Regions from separate parts of the Kitasatospora sp. NPDC057518 genome, predicted to be linked through region 1. Evidence: riboswitches for the same ligand, from Rfam matches in the RefSeq annotation. Region 1 holds a riboswitch; each other region holds the start of a gene.
The links. Region 1 has a riboswitch for cobalamin ahead of ACFU7Z_RS04665 (CoA-acylating methylmalonate-semialdehyde dehydrogenase). Riboswitches for the same ligand answer to the same signal wherever they lie in the genome.
Positions count from the first base shown of each region.

Region 1 (4,481 bases):
CGAGTTCCTGTCGGGAGACGCGCCCGGAACAGGACGAGCGGTGCGGTCACCTGGGGCTCCGGGGGAACAATCACCCGGCGAAGGGATCGCTCATGTCCACCTCTCCCAGCGGCTCGGCCGCCCCGCTGCGCGCCGTCCAGGTCGCGGGGCCGGGTGCGGCCCCCGAGCTGGTCGAGGTCCCCTCGCGGGAACCCGGTCCGGGAGCCGTGCGGATCACCGTGGAGGCGTGCGGGGTCTGCCACTCCGACCTGCTCATCGCCGGCGGCCTGCTGCCCGGCAGCACCTTCCCGATCACCCCGGGGCACGAGATCGCCGGCCGCGTCGACGCCCTCGGCGAGGGTGTGGAGGGCTGGCGGGTCGGCGACCGGGTCGCGGTCGGCTGGTACGGCGGCAGCTGCGGGCACTGCGACGCGTGCCGGGCGGGCGACGGCCTGCACTGCGCGCGGGTCGAGATCCCCGGCGTCGCCTATCCGGGCGGGTTCGCCGACTCCGTCGTCGTCCCGGCCGTGGCCCTGGCGGCGGTCCCGGACGAGCTCACCGCGGTCGAGGCGGCGCCACTGGCCTGCGCGGGGGTGACGGTCTTCAACGCCCTGCGCCGCTCCGCCGCACGGCCCGGGGACACCGTCGCCATCCTGGGGATCGGTGGACTCGGCCACCTGGGCGTCCAGTTCGCCGAGAAGATGGGCTTCCGCACCGTCGCCATCGCCCGCGGCGAGGAGAAGGGGCCGCTCGCGCTCCGGCTCGGCGCCGCCCACTACATCGACAGCACCGCGGGCGATGTCGCCGAGGCCCTACGGCAGTTGGGAGGTGCGAAGGTGGTCCTGTCCACCGTCACCAACGCGCCCGCCGTGGTGGCGACGATCGACGGGATCACCCGTCGGGGCGAGCTCGTCATGGTCGGACTCCCGGCGGAGCCGCTGCAGCTGAGCGCCCTGCAGTTGATCCAGGGCGACCGGAAGGTCTACGCGCACTCCTCGGGCATCGCGGTCGACACCCAGGACACGCTGCGCTTCGCGGCGCAGACGGGGGTGCGGGCCTGGGTCGAGGAGGTGCCGCTGGAGCGGACCGCGGCGGCGGTGGAGAAGATGGCCGCCAACCGGGCCCGCTTCCGCATGGTCGTCACCACCGGCCGCTGAGCGGCGGTCATCGGAGCCGGCCCTCGGAGCCGGTCCCTCGGGGCCGGCTCCCGGCGTGTCCGGGCAGGTGGACGGGGGTGAGCGGCCCTCCGGCGGCGCGGCGCGGGCGCGTACCCCTGGACTTACTAGGACGTCCAACTATATGGTCGACGGCAGGTCCGCGGTGTCAGGGAAGCCGGTGTGAGTCCGGCACGGTCCCGCCACTGTGACCGGGGAGTCCGTCCTCGCAGATGACGGCCACTGGCAGCCAGCCGGGAAGGCCTGAGGGCGTGCGGTGATCCGGGAGTCAGGATACCGGCCGCGGGTGGTTCGTGTTTTCCACGAGGATGGAGACGACACACATGACTCCGGGCTGCTCCCGTTCCACCGCGCCTGGCTGTCCCGTGCCGACGACCGCCGGGGCGCCCGCGTCCTGACGTACCGTCACACCGCCGTACGCCCGTGCCGAGGGGCGCACCACCGTGCGCCCGCCAGCAGGCGGCGGCCTCCATTCCTCCTCTCCCCACCCCTGTCGAGAGAAGGAACCGATGGTCCGAGAACTGACCCACTTCATCGCCGGCAAGCCCACCGCCGGCACCTCCGGCCGCTTCGGCGACGTGTACGACCCCAACACCGGCCGGGTGCAGGCCCGGGTGCCCCTGGCGAGCCGCGCCGAGGTCGAGGCGGTGATCGCCGACGCCGCGCAGGCCCAGCCCGCGTGGGCCGCCTGGAACCCGCAGCGGCGGGCCCGCGTCCTGCTGCGCTTCCTCCAACTCGTCGAGCAGGAGAAGGACGAGCTGGCCCGGCTGCTCTCCGCCGAGCACGGCAAGACCGTGGCCGACGCCCACGGCGACATCCAACGCGGCCTGGAGGTCGTGGAGTTCGCCGCCGGCATCCCGCACCTGCTGAAGGGCGAGTTCAGCGACAACGCCGGGACGGGCATCGACGTGTACTCGATGCGCCAGCCGCTCGGCGTGGTCGCGGGCATCACGCCGTTCAACTTCCCGGCGATGATCCCGCTCTGGAAGGCCGCGCCCGCGCTGGCCTGTGGGAACGCCTTCGTGCTCAAGCCCTCGGAGCGCGACCCCTCGGTGCCGCTGCGGCTGGCCGAGCTGTTCCTGGAGGCCGGGCTGCCGCCGGGCGTGCTCAATGTCGTCAACGGTGACAAGGAGGCCGTGGACACCCTGCTGGAGGACCCGCGCGTCCAGGCGCTCGGCTTCGTCGGCTCCACGCCGGTCGCCCAGTACGTGTACGCCACCGCCGCCGCGCACGGGAAGCGGGCGCAGTGCTTCGGCGGGGCCAAGAACCACCTGATCGTGATGCCGGACGCCGACCTCGACCAGGCGGCGGACGCGCTGATCGGCGCCGGGTACGGCTCGGCCGGGGAGCGCTGCATGGCGATCTCGGTGGCCGTCCCGGTGGGGGAGGCGACGGCGGACGCCCTGGTGGCGAAGCTGGTCGAGCGGATCGGCGCGCTCAAGGTCGGGCGGTCGGACGACCCGGCGGCGGACTTCGGCCCGCTGGTCGGCGCCGACGCGCTGGCGCGGGTGCGCGGCTACCTGGACCTCGGGGTCGAGGAGGGCGCCGAACTCGTCGTCGACGGACGGGACTTCCGGCTGGCCGGGCACGAGGACGGCTACTTCCTCGGCGCCTCGCTGTTCGATCGGGTCACGCCCGGCATGCGGATCTACCGGGAGGAGATCTTCGGGCCGGTGCTCACCGTGGTGCGTGCCGCCGACTACGAGGAGGCGCTGCGGCTGCCCAGCGAGCACGAGTTCGGCAACGGAGTGGCCATCTACACCCGGGACGGCGACACCGCCCGGGACTTCGCCCGGCGGGTGAACACCGGCATGGTCGGGGTCAACGTGCCGATCCCGGTGCCGATCGCCTACCACACCTTCGGCGGCTGGAAGCGCTCCGCGTTCGGCGACCTCAACCAGCACGGGCCGGACTCGATCCGCTTCTACACCCGCACCCGCACCGTCACCTCGCGCTGGCCCTCCGGGGCCAAGGAGGGCGCGAGCTTCACCATCCCGACGATGGGCTGAGGCGCGCCGTGCACACCCATCTGACCGACGACCAGCTCGCCATCGTCGCGACCACCCGGGACTTCGCCCGCGAGCACCTCGCCCCGCACGCCGTCGCGTGGGACCAGGCCAAGCACTTCCCGGTCGACGTCCTGCGCAAGGCCGCCGACCTGGGCCTCGGCGGCGTCTACGTGCGGGAGGAGGCGGGCGGCTCGGAGCTCGGCCGCCAGGACGGCGTGCTCGTCTTCGAGGCGCTGGCGACCGGCTGCCCGTCCATCGCCGGCTACCTGTCGATCCACAACATGGTCGCCTGGATGATCGACCGCTACGGCAGTCCCGCCCAGCGCGCCCGGCTGCTGCCCGGGCTCTGCTCGACGGAACTGCTCGGCAGCTACTGCCTCACCGAGCCGGGCGCGGGCTCGGACGCCGCCGCGCTGGCCACCCGGGCCCGCCGGCACGGGGACCACTGGGTCCTGGACGGCGTCAAGCAGTTCGTCTCGGGCGCCGGCACCTCACAGGTGTACGTGGTGATGGCCCGCACCGGCGGCCCGGGGGCCCGGGGCGTCTCCGCGTTCCTGGTGGAGCGGGACGACCCCGGCGTCTCCTTCGGACCGAACGAGAAGAAGATGGGCTGGAACGCCCAGCCGACCCGGCAGGTGCTGCTGGACGGCGTCCGGCTCCCCGCCGACCGCCTGCTCGGCGGGGAGGGCGAGGGCTTCCGGATCGCCATGAACGGGCTGAACGGCGGCCGGCTCGGCATCGCCGCCTGCTCCGTCGGCGGCGCGCAGGACGCCCTGGAGCGGGCCACCCGGCACCTGGCCGACCGGGAGGCGTTCGGGGCCGCGCTGCTGCACGCCCAGGCGCTGCGGTTCCGGCTCGCCGACATGGCCACCGAGCTGGAGGCGGCCCGCTCGCTGCTCTGGCGGGCCGCCGCCGCGCTGGACCGGGGCGACCCCCGGGCGCCGGAGCTGTGCGCGATGGCCAAGCGCCACGCCACCGACACCGGCTTCGAGGTGGCCAACCAGGCGCTCCAACTCCACGGCGGCTACGGCTACCTGGCCGAGTACGGCATCGAGAAGATCGTCCGCGACCTGCGGGTGCACCAGATCCTGGAAGGGACCAACGAGATCATGCGCGTCATCGTCGCCCGCGGCCTGACCGGGGCCGCGTGATGGGTACGGACGAGGTCCTCGTCCAGCGCGAGGGCCGGGCGGGTCTGATCGTCCTCAACCGCCCGGCGGCCCTGAACGCCCTCACCCACGGCATGGTGCGGAGGATCTCCGCCGCACTGGACGCGTGGGAGCGGGACGGCGACGTGGAGACCGTCGTGATCACCGGC
Region 1 covers NZ_JBHVEU010000025.1:21,930-26,410, reverse strand. Annotated here, with positions in the region: gene ACFU7Z_RS04670 (alcohol dehydrogenase catalytic domain-containing protein) at 93-1,136, shown strand; cobalamin riboswitch at 1,263-1,454, shown strand; gene ACFU7Z_RS04665 (CoA-acylating methylmalonate-semialdehyde dehydrogenase) at 1,664-3,163, shown strand; gene ACFU7Z_RS04660 (acyl-CoA dehydrogenase family protein) at 3,172-4,314, shown strand; gene ACFU7Z_RS04655 (enoyl-CoA hydratase/isomerase family protein) at 4,314-4,481, shown strand, end outside.

Region 2 (4,481 bases), on a different contig from region 1:
CGCGCTTGAGCAACTGCCCCTTCACGTGCTCGGTGAACCCGGCGGCCGCGGCGGTCGCCGTGGCGTCCGGAGCGTTGCCGCCCTTCGCCGAGCCCTCGACCGTGAAGTAGCCGTACCGGCCCAGGCTGTTGTGGGTGCCGGTACAACCCGGACCGGCACAGAACGCCGGCGAACCGGGGGCGGGCGCGCCCTTGAGCTGACCGGCGAAGTTCTTCAGCGCGGTCTCGGCCTGGAGCTTGTGCTCGAAGACCGCCACCCCGACGGTGACCGCGCTGTCCCCGGAGACGTACGTCGCCCGGAGCACCTGCTGGCACCCCTGGTCGCCGAGCACCTTGCCCAGCCCTCCGGTCGTGGAGTTCCCGTCCCAACAGGGCGAGTCCAGCGACACGACGGTGCGGTTCCAGGTGGCGCCGTTGATCGTCACCTGGAGCGCGGAGAACAGCGCTCCCGCGTCCTGCGGCGCCGGGTCGGTGGCAGCCTCCCAGATCGGCTTCGACGGGTCGTCCGGCGTACCGGACGTGCTCGGGGGGACGGTCGGCTGGGTGGATTTCGCGACGGTCGGGGAACCGTCGTCCTTCTTGCCCTGGAGCAGCACCACACCGCCCGCGACCAGGCCGCCCACCACGGCGACCGCGGCCACCACACCGACGGCCTTCATCCGGCGACGGCGTTTGCCCTCGACCTCGTTGCGGTCCGCCAGCGCGTCCCAGTCCGGCTCGGCCCGCTGCTGCGGGACCGGCTGCTGGGGCTGCTGCTGGAGGTGCCACTGCGGCTGCGGCTGCGCGACGGGCTGGGGCTGCCCGACCGGCTGCGGGTGCGGCTGCCCCACCGGCGGAGCCGGCTGCGGCGGAGGCGCGACCGGGTGCGGCACCGGCGGGATGGGCTGCGCGACCGGCTGCACCGACGGCACCACCGGCCCGTACGAGGCGGGCGGCGGCCCGAAACCCCCGCTCGGCGGCGGTACCGGACCAGGTACCACCGGCTGCTGACTCTGTGCGCCCCCCGGCCCGGCGGGAGGCGTTCCCTGCGGCCCCTGCCCAGGTACGCCAGTTCCGTCGCTCATGCGCCCAGATCGTAGGGCATCCTCGTGAGCGCCGGTCCTCCCGGTGACCATTCCGTATCGAAACCAGGACGGCCCCGGCCCGGTTCCGGGGCTGCCGAGGGCCATCGCGCACCACGTTCCTGGTACTGCCGGTCATCGTCCCGACACGCGGCGCCGTACTACATCTGGGGTCGCTTCAGTGAGACACCACTACATGTATGCTCGCTTCTGCTGTCGATGCAGGGGAACCCGGTGCGAATCCGGGACTGCCCCGCAGCGGTGAGCGGGCGGCTCCAGCAGCCGCACCCCGCGAGTCCGAGTACCTGCCGACGGCGTGCGCCACGGCCCTCCCGCAGAGGCCGCGCCGGCACCAGCAGTACCCCTCCGGGCCTCGCGGGCGGGCCGGGGAGTCACCTCGCGCGACGCTTTTTTGCGTTCGCGCCGTGCTCCCCTGCCCAGATCGGCCCGGTGGCCCCCCGAGCACCGCCGCCGATCGCCGCCAGGAGAGAGCGCCTTGACCACCGCTGCCTCAGCCACCCTGCCCGCCCAGGGCTCCGGTACCGCCTTCACCGACCCGACGGTCTCCGACCCCGGGGGCGCGCTGCTGCGGCTGCTCACCGACCGCAGCACCGACCTCACCGAGGTCGACCCCGGCCATGTCGCCGCCGCCGCGCTGCGCGGCCGCCACGCCGGCTCGGACTTCGCCGAGCTGCGCGGGCTGGCCGTGGACGCCGCCGCGTCGATGATCGCCGAGGACCCCCAGTACTCGAAGCTGGCCGCCCGCCTGCTCGCGCTGGAGATCGTCGACGAGGCGAACAGCCAGGGCTCGGTGTCCTTCTCCGCCTCGATCGCCGTCGGCCACACCGAGGGCCTGATCGGCGACACCACCGCGGACTTCGTCGCCAAGCACGCCGCCGCCCTGGACGCGCTGATCGACACCGCCGGCGACGACCGCTTCGAGTACTTCGGCCTGCGCACCGTGCAGTCCCGCTACCTGCTGCGCCACCCGATCACCCGCAAGGTGATCGAGACCCCGCAGCACTTCCTGCTCCGCGTCGCCTGCGGCCTGGCGGTCGGCGACTCCGAGCAGTCGGTGCGCGAGGTGGCCGAGCTGTACGGCCTGATGAGCCGCCTGGAGTACCTGACCTCCTCGCCGACGCTGTTCAACTCCGGCACCCGGCACCCGCAGATGTCGAGCTGCTACCTGCTCGACTCGCCGCTGGACAATCTGGACTCGATCTACAACCGCTACGCGCAGATCGCCCGCCTGTCCAAGCACGCCGGCGGCATCGGCCTGTCCTACTCGCGCATCCGCTCGCGCGGCAGCCTGATCCGCGGCACCAACGGCAAGTCCAACGGCATCGTGCCGTTCCTGCGCACCCTCGACTCCTCGGTCGCCGCCGTCAACCAGGGCGGCCGCCGCAAGGGCGCGGCCTGCGTCTACCTGGAGACCTGGCACGCCGACATCGAGGAGTTCCTGGAGCTCCGCGACAACACCGGCGAAGAGGCCCGCCGCACCCACAACCTCAACCTGGCGCACTGGATCCCGGACGAGTTCATGCGCCGGGTCAACGCCAACCAGGACTGGTCGCTGTTCTCCCCGGCCGACGTGCCGGAGCTGGTCGACCTGTGGGGCGCCGACTTCGACGAGGCCTACCGCAAGGCCGAGCTGGCCGGCAAGGCCGTCCGCACCATCCCGGCGCAGACCCTGTACGCCCGCATGATGCGCACCCTGGCGCAGACCGGCAACGGCTGGATGACCTTCAAGGACGCCTCCAACCGCGCCGCCAACCAGACCGCCCTGCCGGGCCGCACCGTGCACTCCTCCAACCTGTGCACGGAGATCCTGGAGGTCACGGACGACTCCGAGACCGCCGTCTGCAACCTCGGCTCGGTCAACCTCGGCGCCCACGTGGCCCCCGGTGCCACCGTCGACGACCTGCTCGGCGCCATGGACTGGGAGCGCCTCGACGCCACCGTCCGCACGGCCGTGACGTTCCTCGACCGCGTGGTGGACATCAACTTCTACCCGACCACCGAGGCCGGCACCTCCAACTCCCGCTGGCGGCCGGTCGGCCTCGGCGTGATGGGCCTCCAGGACGTCTTCTTCAAGCTGCGGATCGACTTCGACTCCGCCGAGGCCGCCCGCCTGTCCACGCTGATCGCCGAGCGCATCATGCTCACCGCGTACGAGCGCTCCGCCGACCTGGCCGAGCAGCTCGGCCGCCACGAGGCGTACGGCGAGACCCGCGCCGCCCGCGGCGAGCTGCACATCGACCACTTCCCGACGGCCGCCCCGCAGTGGGCCGACCGCTGGACGGCGCTGCGCGCCCGGATCGCCGAGACCGGCCTGCGCAACTCGCTGCTGCTGGCCATCGCGCCGACCGCGACCATCGCGTCCATCGCCGGCGTGTACGAGTGCATCGAGCCGCAGGTGTCCAACCTGTTCAAGCGCGAGACGCTGTCCGGCGAGTTCCTCCAGGTCAACCCGTACCTGGTGCGCGAGCTCAAGGAGCTCGGCGTCTGGGACCAGCAGACCCGCGACGCCCTGCGCGACGCCAACGGCTCCGTCCAGGACCTGAACTGGCTGCCCGCCGGGGTCCGTTCGCTGTACCGGACGGCCTGGGAGCTGCCGCAGCGCGCGCTGATCGACCTGGCCGCGGCCCGTATGCCGTACCTGGACCAGAGCCAGTCCCTGAACCTGTTCATGGCGGCGCCGACCATCGGCAAGCTCAGCTCGATGTACGCCTACGCGTGGAAGGTGGGTCTGAAGACCACCTACTACCTGCGTTCGCGCCCGGCCACCCGCATCGCCCAGGCCGCGTCCGGCACCGCCCGTGCCGCCGCGCCGGCGCCGGTGCCCGTGAACACCCCCTCCCTCACCCCGGAGCAGGAAGCCGCCATCGCCTGCTCCCTGGAGAACCCCGAGTCCTGCGAGGCCTGCCAGTGACCACCCCCGAAGACCGCAAGATGCTGCTCGACCCCGGCTTCGAGCTGACCCTGCGCCCGATGCGCTACCCGTCGTTCTACGACCGGTACCGGGACGCGATCAAGAACACCTGGACCGTCGAGGAGGTGGACCTGCACTCCGACGTCGCCGACCTGGCGAAGCTCAGCGAGGGCGAGCGCCACCTCATCGGCCGGCTGGTCGCGTTCTTCGCGACGGGCGACTCGATCGTCTCCAACAACGTGGTGCTGAGCCTCTACAAGCACATCAACTCGCCCGAGGCGCGCCTGTACCTCTCGCGGCAGCTGTTCGAAGAGGCCGTGCACGTCCAGTTCTACCTGACGCTGCTGGACACCTACCTGCCCGACCCGGAGGACCGCAACGCGGCCTTCGCCGCGGTGGAGAACATCCCCTCCATCCGCCAGAAGGCGCAGTTCTGCTTCAAGTACATGAACGCGGTCGACCACATCGACTCGCTGCAGACCAAGGAGG
Region 2 covers NZ_JBHVEU010000199.1:570-5,050, reverse strand. Annotated here, with positions in the region: gene ACFU7Z_RS21045 (hypothetical protein) at 1-829, opposite strand, end outside; cobalamin riboswitch at 1,244-1,388, shown strand; gene ACFU7Z_RS21040 (ribonucleoside-diphosphate reductase subunit alpha) at 1,581-3,992, shown strand; gene ACFU7Z_RS21035 (ribonucleotide-diphosphate reductase subunit beta) at 4,013-4,481, shown strand, end outside.
Region 2: another riboswitch for cobalamin. It lies ahead of ACFU7Z_RS21040 (ribonucleoside-diphosphate reductase subunit alpha); the one in region 1 lies ahead of ACFU7Z_RS04665 (CoA-acylating methylmalonate-semialdehyde dehydrogenase).

Region 3 (4,481 bases), on a different contig from region 1:
CGCGGCGGGCGGCGGCCAGCTTCTCGGCGGTGCCGAAGGGCGCGATCCGGTCCTCGGGGCTGTGCAGGAGGAGGGTCGGCACCCGCAGGTCGGTGCCGTCGGCGATGCGGCCGAAGTCGGCGAGGTCGACCCCGGTGCGGCCCTCGGCGGCGAGGGCGCCGAGCTCGGCGGCGACGCCCTGGAAGCCGGCCCGGGCGGCGTCCCGGCGGGCGGAGGCGGGCAGGTCGAGCACGGGCGAGTCGAGGATCAGGCCGCGGACGGCGTGCGACCAGGCGGAGCGGGCCACGGTCTGCAGCACGATGGTCGCGCCGACGGACCAGCCGTACAGGATCACCTTGCCCGCGCCGCTGTCGAGCGCCAGCCGCACCGCCGCCTCGATGTCGCGCCACTCGGTCTCGCCGAAGTGGCTGAGCCCGTCCGGGGAGGCGGGGGCGCCCCGGTCGCCGCGGTAGGTGACGGCGAGGGCGGGCAGGCCGAGCCGGTCGAGGACGGGGAGCACCGGGAGGGTCTGCCGGCGGTCGTCGCCGGGGCCGTGCACCAGGATCACCCAGGTGCCGCGCTTGCCGTCGAGCCGCCAGGCGGGGAGGGCGCCGAGCTCGCCGTCGGCGGTGGTGTCGGCGAAGGCCAGGCCGAGCGCCTCGGTGGGGTCGCCGAGGTGGACCCGCGGGGTGAAGCGGACCTCGGTGCCGGGGACGAGGGTGCCCCGGTCGGCGCGGACCAGTCGGCGGGTGACGCCCTGTTCGTCGGCGTGCAGCACCTCCTCGACGACCGCGTGCCCGCCGTCCGCCCACTCCACCGCCCAGCGGCCGGGACGCAGGCTCGCGGGGCCGCGGGTGAAGGTGACCCGGCCGGCGGCGAGGGCGCGGACCTGGACCGGCCCGGACTCCTGGACGGCGGTCACCGGACGGACCATCCGCTCGGAGGCCCGGCGGCCGACCACCAGCACGGCGGCCCCCACCGCGGCGGCCGCCACGACGGCGGCGGTTCCCCAACGCATCTCGCTCCCCGCTCTGTTGTTCACGGACGTTCTTCACGGACGTTGTTCACGGACCGGACGGTGTTCGAGCCCCAGTTCACCGGCGCTCCGCCCGACCGGCCACCGGGCTGGGCCGTCCGGGTCACCCGGCGGGCGCTCCCGGGGTGCTCAGGGCGGTACTCAGGGCGGTACTCAGGGGGTGCCGGTGGCGAGGGTCGGGGCGGGGCCGCGCCGGGCGATCCGACCGGGCGTCAGCGGCGTCCCCGTGTGACCAACCCCTCCGTGACCTCGGTTGACTCCCGGTTCGGGCCCGTGATGGGATCCTGGGGCCAAACGGAGGCATGGAGAGGAAGCCGGTGGAAGTCCGGCGCGGTCCCGCCACTGTCACCGGGGAGCACGCTCGGAACATCGCCACGGCGGGCCGTCGACGGCTGCTGGAAGGCTCCGGGGGTGCGTTCGACCCGGAAGCCAGGAGACTCTCGCCGCCGTCACGTCGATCCAGGGCGCGGACCCTGAGTGAGGACACGCACGCGATGCAGGCTGCCCCGCCCGGCCGGACTCCGAGCTGCCCTCCGCCGTGCGGCCGATGACCCCGCGCGCGCCTTCCCCCGCTCCGCGCCCGCTGACCCGAGCCTCGCGCCCGCTGGCCCGCGCCGCCGTGTTCGCGCTCGGCGCCGCCGCGGGCTACGCCGCCGACGCCCGCTTCGCCGACCCCCGCCGGGGCCACCCGGTGGCCGTCTTCGGCAGCGCCGCGACCCGGCTGGAGCGGCGGTTGTGGCGCGACGACCGTGCCGCCGGGGCCGGGTACACCGCGCTGTGCGTGGGCGCGGTCACGGCGGGCGCGCTCGCCCTGGACCGTACGGTGGGCCGACGCCCGCTGGGCCGGGCGGCGCTGGCGGCGGCCGCGACCTGGACGGTGCTCGGCGGCACCTCGCTGACCCGGGAGGCCCGCACCATCGGCCGCTCACTGGCCGCCGGCGACCTCGCCGCCGCCCGGGAGCGGCTGCCGCACCTGTGCGGGCGGGACCCGAGCGCGCTGGACGGGCAGCAGATCGCCCGGGCGGTGGTCGAGTCGGTGGCCGAGAACACCGCCGACGCCGTGGTGAACGCGCTGACCTGGGGCGCCCTGGCCGGCACCCCCGGCCTGCTGGCCTTCCGCGCCGTGAACACCCTGGACGCCATGGTCGGCCACCGCTCGCCCCGCTACGCCCGGTTCGGCTGGGCCTCGGCCCGGCTGGACGACGTGGCGGGCTGGCCGGGCGCCCGGCTGACGGCGCTGCTGACGGTGGCCGCCGCCCCCGAGCCCCGGACCGCCTGGCGGGTCTGGCGGCGCGACGGCTCCGCGCACCCGAGCCCGAACGCGGGCCAGGCCGAATCGGCGTTCGCCGGCGCGGTGGGCGTCCGACTGGGCGGCACGCTGCGGTACGGCGAGCGGGTGGAGCACCGGCCCGTCCTGGGCGCGGAGCTGCGGCCGGTGACGGTGGACGACATCGAGCGGGCCTGCGCGCTCTCCCGGCGGGTGGGCGCACTGGCGCTGGGTACGACGGTCGCGGGGCACGTCCTGCTGCGGGCACTGCTGAAGAAGAGGGGACGGGTATGAGCAACGCACTGCTGGTCGCGGGGACGACCTCGGACGCGGGCAAGAGCGTGGTGACGGCCGGGATCTGCCGGTGGCTCGCCCGCCAGGGCGTACGGGTCGCGCCGTTCAAGGCGCAGAACATGTCGCTCAACTCCTTCGTCACCGCCGACGGCGCCGAGATCGGCCGCGCCCAGGCGATGCAGGCGCAGGCCGCCCGGGTGGAGCCGGAGGCGGCGATGAACCCGGTGCTGCTCAAGCCGGGCGCGGACGGCCGCAGCCAGGTGGTGCTGCTCGGCCGACCGGTGGCCGAGGTCGGCGCGCTGGACTACCGCGAGCGCAAGCCCGTCCTGCTGGAGCGCGCCCTGGAGTGCCTGGCCGACCTGCGCGGCCGCTACGACGTGGTGGTCTGCGAGGGCGCGGGATCGCCCGCCGAGATCAACCTGCGCGACCGCGACATCGCCAACATGGGCCTGGCCACGGCCGCCGCCCTGCCGGTGGTGGTGGTCGGGGACATCGACCGCGGCGGGGTCTTCGCGGCGATGTACGGGACGCTGGCGCTGCTGTCGGCGGAGGACCAGCGGCACGTGGCGGGCTGGTTCGTCAACAAGTTCCGCGGCGACGCGCGGCTGCTGGCGCCCGGGCTGGAGATGCTGCACGAGCTGACCGGCCGTCCGGTGCTGGGCACGCTGCCGATGCTGCCCGGGCTCTGGCTGGACGCCGAGGACTCGCTGGACCTGTCCACCGTGGCGGACCGGGCGGACGGGCCCGGGCCGCTCGGCGCGGACGTGCTGCGGGTGGCCGTGGTGCGCTTCCCCCGGCTGTCCAACTTCACCGACATGGACGCGCTCGCGCAGGAGCCGGGCGTGCTGGTCCGCTGGGCGACCAGGCCGGAGGAGCTGGCCGACGCCGACCTGGTGGTGCTGCCCGGTACCCGGGCCACCGTCGCGGACCTCGCCTGGCTGCGCGAGCGCGGCCTGGAGCCGGCCCTGAAGGCGCGGGTGGCGGCCGGACTGCCGGTCCTCGGGGTCTGCGGCGGCTACCAGATGCTGGCGCACTCCATCGTGGACGAGGTCGAGTCGAAGGCGGGCGCCGTCGACGGTCTCGGGCTGCTGCCGACGCGGGTGCGGTTCGGCGTCGAGAAGGTGCTGGCGCGGCCGGTCGGCGAGGCGTTCGGGCAGCGGGTCGAGGGCTACGAGATCCACCACGGGGTGGTGACCGTGGAGGGGGGCAGTCCCTTCCTGGACGGCTGCCGGGTCGGCCCGGTCTGGGGCACCACCTGGCACGGCGCGCTGGAGAACGACGGGTTCCGCCGCGAACTCCTGCGCGAGGTCGCCGAGTTGTCCGGCCGGGCGTTCGTCCCGGCGCCGGACACCTCCTTCGCCGCGGCGCGCGAGGCCCGGCTGGACCGGCTGGGCGACCTGATCGAGGAGCACGCGGACACCGACGCGCTGTGGAAGCTGATCGAGGGCGGGGTGCCGGCGGCCGGATCGCTGCCGTTCCTCCCGCCCGGGGCCCCTGGGAGTGACGCATGAGCCGGACACGGACGCAGGGCTGGGCAGGACCGCCGAACCGGGCGGGGCGGCAGGGCCGGGCACGATCACAGAGTCAGGCACGACAGGACTGGGGTACGGCATGAGTGACGTCCGCTATCCGTTCACCGCGATCGTCGGCATGGCCGACCTGCGGCTCGGACTGCTGCTGAACGCGGTCTCCCCGGCCGTGGGCGGCGTGCTGGTGCGCGGCGAGAAGGGCACCGCGAAGTCGACCATGGTGCGCGCGCTGGCCGGCCTGCTGCCGTCCATCGCCACCGTGGACGACTGCCGCTTCGCCTGCGACCCGGCCGCGCCCGACCCGCAGTGCCCGGACGGGCCGCACGACTCCCCGTCCTCCTCCGAACGGCCCTCCCAGCTGGTCGAGTTGCCGGTC
Region 3 covers NZ_JBHVEU010000046.1:23,855-28,335, reverse strand. Annotated here, with positions in the region: gene ACFU7Z_RS07525 (alpha/beta hydrolase family protein) at 1-997, opposite strand, end outside; cobalamin riboswitch at 1,322-1,455, shown strand; gene ACFU7Z_RS07520 (cobalamin biosynthesis protein) at 1,563-2,576, shown strand; gene ACFU7Z_RS07515 (cobyric acid synthase) at 2,573-4,087, shown strand; gene ACFU7Z_RS07510 (putative cobaltochelatase) at 4,188-4,481, shown strand, end outside.
Region 3: another riboswitch for cobalamin. It lies ahead of ACFU7Z_RS07520 (cobalamin biosynthesis protein); the one in region 1 lies ahead of ACFU7Z_RS04665 (CoA-acylating methylmalonate-semialdehyde dehydrogenase).